2 regions of the Alicyclobacillus sp. TC genome follow, and region 2 is predicted to be linked to the other one. Evidence: riboswitches for the same ligand, from Rfam matches in the RefSeq annotation. Region 2 holds a riboswitch; the other holds the start of a gene.
What was found. A riboswitch is a leader RNA that binds a small molecule or an ion and turns the genes downstream of it on or off. The one in region 2 is predicted to bind cyclic di-GMP.

Region 1 (3,138 bases), 1.1 Mb from region 2:
AAACTCGTACCCATTTTCGTCCCGACGTTGTAGTTCGAAAAATTGAACGGGAAGAATTGGCCCATCCGGTGGTTCCATTGACCATATAGATTGATTTTAGGTTTTCTAAAGGAGATATAACTACGCTTTTGGCTGAATTAACATCTCGATGTGTTCGACTTGGCTTAAATGAATGGGGACTATCAGATGATGCTGTAGGGTTGAGTGTATTTCCATTTTTATTGATCAATGACATTGTCCCACACCCGGTCACCGTCAAACACGTCAATGCAAGCATAGACGCAGTCAGTCCCCAGATTCGTTTTTGCACAAAAACCACCCCTAGTTTCGATTGTTTACCTGTATAGACGTACCCGCTACACATTTTGTGACAAGAGCATTTTCCATCCGCACGGTATATCTTCGTGACTGCAGAGCGTGTTCTGTCGGTTACAGGCTTGTTCCAACGTCCTATTTTGGTTACAATCTCCAAAAACGGAAGAGAACCTACATGCGTATACAGGATACACGCTTTGTGGTGCTGGATACAGAGACGACAGGTCTAGACCCAACCATCCATCGGATTGTGGACATTTCACTGGTCGAGGTGAGCAAAAACGGCATTCGCCCACTCTATCAGACGCTTGTCAATCCCCAACAAACGATACCGCCGGAAGCTTCGGAAGTGCATCACATCACCAATCGACAGGTCAAAGACAAACCCACATGGGAAGAAGTGTGGCCAACCATTCTGACGCATATCCAGGACGCTGTACGGGTGGCCCATAATGCCAAGTTTGATCGGTCTTTCTTGCCGGAAACCCATCGTCCGTGGATCTGTTCCTACCGTTTAGCTCGTCATTTGTGGCCAGAAGCACAGAAACACACCAATCCATACCTGCGTTCTTGGCTTGGTCTTGAACTCGACGCGGATATGGCACATAGCGCAGCGGATTGGTAAGAAGATGTTCTTGTGTACTCGCTCGATCGTACGTTCGCACTCGAAATGAATTTGAGGTATATGACCTTCCTTTTGTGACAAAAGGTTGAAAATTGTCGGAATTTGTAGGAAGATAAGGTAGGAAGAAATTTCAGAAATGCGTATCAAAGCATACCAATGGAAACATTGGGACGCAAAGCTACGGGTCTAAGGGTATGTGCCTAGGATCGCCGGGTTGCCGCATAGGGCGAGAAGAACGAGGGGGCCATCCGTAGGAAACGGGTGGCCCTCAAACGATAGAGGGGTGGGTAAGATACACATGGTACAAGATTCACACATCAAAAATGGTAAAATATCCCTCGGGGGGGGGGGGGGGGGTATAAACTGTCTAATCGACCAAATATACCCACTTCCGTTTTGCAAAGTATCTTATCCAGTATTCAAAGAGGACAACTAGATGTGGTGTTTCAACCTATCGTTCATCATCGCAAAGAGCACTTTTTTGCGTATGAATCGTTAAGTCGCCCTCAATGCGAGGGGAAGGGGATACCGCCGGATGTATGGTTTCAGGCTGCCTATGAATATCAACTATCTACTGAAATCGACCGGCTAGCCTTATCAATGAGCTTGAAGAAACGTTTGGAGTTGCCAGCAAAATGGCAATCTAAACCGATTTTTGTCAATGTTAGTCCCCATAGTCTGACGGAGCGTGCCTATTTGGAGGAATTAGAACATCTGTTGCAAGAGAGTCATTGCCCGCCCAGCCAACTTATCTTTGAAATGATTGAATACATAGCTTATGATCCGAAAACCCTATTCGAGATGTTACGACCCTTACGTTCTCTAGGCGTTCGAATTGCTTTAGATGATATGGGGGTCGGACATGCCAATTTGTCTACCTTGGTGATATTGGAACCCGATTTCATCAAAATAGATCGTTCACTCATTCAAAACATTCATCTTTCAGATAGAAAACAGCGGTTACTATCTCATCTATTGTGTTACATGGATTCCGGAGAACAAGTGATTGCCGAGGGCGTAGAAAAGATAGAGGAGGTACAAATCACTCAACAACTGGGCATCGATTTAAGTCAAGGATACTACTGGGCACGACCTATGGCTGTGGAAGATTGGGCGATGATGACTCCCTCAACCTTTCTGAATACTTCCTATTCGATTGGAGGGCAGGTCAACTGAACCGAATCTAGGTAAATTAGATGGATTCGTTTTCAAATTCGTGTGTTTGTCCGGTTCCATGAAGACTCGTTTAGCATGTTTTAATGCTAAAGGAGGGTTGAAAAATGCTCGATGGACTGACACGCTGGGCTATTGTATTTTTGATTATCTTTGTATTGTTCTTTTTGCTGGTACCTACAGCCGTGACGACCTGTAAGACTGTACCTGTTGCCTGAGGCTACACAAGTCATTCGCCACAGTCTGGGCTTTCTTGACTGTGGCTCATTCAAGTTAGTATTTGATATACTGCTGTAATTGCTGCGTACAATGACGACAGACTTGCTGCTCGTGAAACCATAGAAGATCTTCTGTATTCTTACAAAAAATACATCCCGGTACATATTTCTGAAGAATCAAATTCTCCTCATCTAACAAAAATTCAAGTTCATCTCCGCACTCTATGCCTAAACTCATTCGTAACTCTTTGGGAATGACGATTCTTCCTAATTCATCGACTCTCTTGGTCATTCCTGTATCCAGTATGTCTTCCTGCACACAGGTTCCCCCTCTCATGGGAGTGGCCCACGCGCGGTGAAGCGTGAGCCCTACGGTGTCGAAAGGATGTGTTTCTATATTTATTCTGTGCTCCGAATATTGATTTTATTCCAACATACGCATTTCTATGGATAGGAATCCTTTTTCTTTCGAACATGATAAAATTGATAAAATGAGACAGCATTCGCACTAGAAAAGGAAGGTTCGTATGACAGAAATTGTTGAAGAATTGCCCAGACTGGCTCCCATCATGAAAAAATTGTTACAGGAGCATATCTTGGTCGGCCCGACACTCACACATGTTTCCGTTGCAACAATAACTTCGCATCATCAACAGTTAATTCATCAAGAGGCTCGGCGGTTAGTCCGACAATATTGGCCTGAGCACTGGTTTGCCCGTCCAGCCATTCAACCCTACTATCAGAAAGTCGTTGCCACCAATGCGATGATTGACGCGATCACCAGCACAGCTGCCTTTTATGCGCATT
Region 2 (3,138 bases):
TCTCAAACATATGTCCGATCCGTTGGCGGTTGTCCGCCAGGGGCCAGATGGTGAATATACTTACATTTTTGGCAACCCATCAGCGGAAGCGCGTATTGGGGGATGGCAGGGACTTACTGGACGTTCTTTGCATGATGTGCACAGTATCCATGTTCTCGAACAACTCATTCCACTTATGCGCACTGTAACGCAAAACAGCGGGCGGCATGTGATGGATATGGATTTTGAAGGCTGGTGCGGCGAAGTGGTCGTTGACCCTCTTCCGCAGCGGCTTGCTGAGCATCGCTATTTTCTTCTGACTATACGTGATATATCTGAGCGTAAACGCTATGAAAAGAAACTGAAAAAGGCTGCCTATCGCGATCCGCTGACTAAGCTCCACAATCGTCGATACTTAGATCGGTGCCTGCGACTTCTTCGTAATTCTCGCGCAACATATGGACTTTTTTATATTGACTGCGATAATTTTAAATTTATCAATGATCGTTATGGTCATGACGCAGGCGATGCGTTTTTGGTGCAATTTTCAGAACGTTTACGTGGAGCGGTGCGCCAAAGAGATGTGGTTGTGCGCCACGGTGGAGATGAATTTATTGTGCTCTGCCGAATACACGGACTGGAAGAGTGTAATCTGGTAGGACAACGTCTCGTTCGCGCGTTGAGTGGACAATATACCATCGCTGGGCAGACCATTGAGGGCGCGGTTAGTGTAGGGGCCGCCTGTTATCCGGTGCAAGTGGAGACGCTGGAAGACTTGATTTTGGCTGCAAACGAAGCTATGCATCAATCCAAACATGAGCGTAAAGGACAATTGACCGTGTACCGGTTTGTTTCGCCAAAGCTGGAATCGTTGCTGAAACGTTGAAACCGCTTGTTTCTCTGTTGGCGAGATATTTATCATAGCAGTACACGGTCAAATGTCATGCTTGCCCCTTAATCTCCGGAGTTATCCCCTGTATTGCCATAGACTGATCCTGTAGTTGACCCGTCTCCTGAATTACTGCCGTTATTCTGTTGTGAATTGTTTTGTCCGTCTTGTCCATCATTTTGATGATCTTGACTGTTGCCGTGATCTCCATGTTTTTGAGAAAATTGTTGAATCAGGTTTTGCAGAACTGAGTTTGCGTTGCCCGGATTTCCTTCCGTTTCTTGTTCAGCTCTTAACAATCCTTTGGCCCAAACATTTAAATCACTCGTGCTGTTATCCGATGTGCTTGTATTGGTGGACGTACTCGTACTGCTAAGCAATCCATTTAATTGATTCAATACTTGTTGCTGGTCATTGCTCGGAAGTTTCTCAATACTTTTGAGAATATCTTTAAAATCTCCTACCTGTTGATCTAGGTTGCTGTTCTCACTGGAAAGTTGTTGTAGGCTCTGTGATGGAGAATCCATAGAGAAGTTTTTGACGTCGCCATTCCACTGGTTCACAATACCTTGTTTTTGGAGCACTTGCTGTACGGCATAAAGTTCAGCATAAGTTGTGCCGCCATAAACAAGAGCACTGCCCTTGATGCCGTCGTAATTCGCGATTTCTTTCTGAGCCTGGACAAAGTTGCTGGTAGCTGCAAACACAGCACCTCCCGCAAGCAGCGAGCCAAAGAGCGTACCAACGACTGCACCGGTAAGGAGAGATTTTTTGTCTGGCTGTAATTGACTGAACCATTTCTTCATCAAGTTTACCCAACCCCTTTTACTTCGATGGATGAAGCCAGTAAGCTATTGAATCTGGCTTGAAAGAAAAGAAAAACTGGCAGACAGGCTGGAGGACACCTGATTGCCAGTTAAACCACGTCATCATTCATGAGTGGCAACTGGCAAGCATGGCGATTCTCTCGCTTTAGCCCCTTTAGCTTTGCGTCCCTGCATTTCCACAGGTTTGCCTTTGACACATGTTAAATTTAATTCTTAAATTTGTCTTTATCATAATCATTCTATTCGGGCTTGTCTATAAAAAATAGAATATAATTAAATATTTTTGCATATTTCAACCTTTCTCCATCCGCGAACCGAATTGATAAACCACAGATGCTCCGCATGCAACACGTCGTCCAACGACAGCACGCTTTCTTCTACAAGTCCTCGTTTTAAAAGATGTTGGCGCAGCGTACCTGCTAAAAGGCCACAATGGCGATGGGGTGTCCAATAGCGACCCTTATCCCATACGACTAAATTACCAATCGTGAATTCAGTTACTTCACCACGCTCATTCCAAAGTAAAGTATCAAGTACGTTAGGATTGGTTGAAACGTGTACTTGATAAAGGTTCCGATAGGTTGTTTTGTGATAGAGAAACAAGTTTGTTGAGTCCACGGGGTTTTGGGCAAGCATGATTTTGAAGACAGGGTTTTGTCTGGTGCTTTCTGGGTTTGGCAGTGCATCGGTTCTCCCGTGCATACGTTCTGTAGGTTGGAAGTTGATATCATATCCTCCTTTTGCATCCACAGTCAGACGTACGCGCAAAGCTGCTTCATGAAAACTGGCAATGCTCAGTGAATGCAAATCAGCCAGAATGCGTTCTTCTGGCAAAGGAAAATGGAAAAAAGCTGCGGATGATCGCAATCTTTCCATATGTTCCTCTAGTAGCACAAACTGTCCATCTTGCAGTAAGAGTGTTTCTAGTAAAGCAAATTCCTTGTGGTAAAAAGGTGAACGATTTTGTCTGAGAAATGCTGTTTTAGCCTGAGTCTCACGCCACTCTTCGGTTGGTGTAGAATCTATGGTTATGCCTCCGCCAACACCGTACTCCGCTTGCCAAGTGTTTCCCTTTTGATGCAATGTAACGGTACGAATGGCCACGTTGAATATCGCGTCTCCGCCTGGTTTGACATAGCCAATAGCTCCACAGTAAACTCCGCGCGGTTCAGCTTCCAACTCAGCAATACGCCGCATCGTTTGAATTTTGGGCGCTCCAGTAATCGACCCGCAAGGGAACAAGGCGCTAAAAATGTCTTCCAAACGGACGTTGAGTTGCAAGTTTCCACAAATGGTGGAGGTCATTTGCCAAACGGTAGGATATTCTTCAATTTCAAACAGCACAGGTACATGTACGCTGCCGATTTTACAAATTCGGCTCATATCGTTGCGCAGCAAGTCGACAATCATTACATTTTCCGCTCGATTTTTTTCGGATTGCTT

Region 1: another riboswitch for cyclic di-GMP. It lies ahead of FY534_RS07415 (EAL domain-containing protein); the one in region 2 lies ahead of FY534_RS12750 (hypothetical protein).

The regions. Positions count from the first base shown of each region.
Region 1 covers NZ_CP044434.1:1,509,834-1,512,971, reverse strand. Annotated here, with positions in the region: gene FY534_RS07425 (beta propeller repeat protein) at 1-310, opposite strand, end outside; gene FY534_RS07420 (3'-5' exonuclease) at 491-940, shown strand; cyclic di-GMP riboswitch class I at 1,078-1,162, shown strand; gene FY534_RS07415 (EAL domain-containing protein) at 1,337-2,116, shown strand; gene FY534_RS07410 (AbrB/MazE/SpoVT family DNA-binding domain-containing protein) at 2,387-2,650, opposite strand; gene FY534_RS07405 (class I SAM-dependent methyltransferase) at 2,859-3,138, shown strand, end outside.
Region 2 covers NZ_CP044434.1:2,601,138-2,604,275, reverse strand. Annotated here, with positions in the region: gene FY534_RS12755 (sensor domain-containing diguanylate cyclase) at 1-865, shown strand, start outside; gene FY534_RS12750 (hypothetical protein) at 934-1,677, opposite strand; cyclic di-GMP riboswitch class I at 1,807-1,894, opposite strand; gene pabB (aminodeoxychorismate synthase component I) at 1,969-3,138, opposite strand, start outside.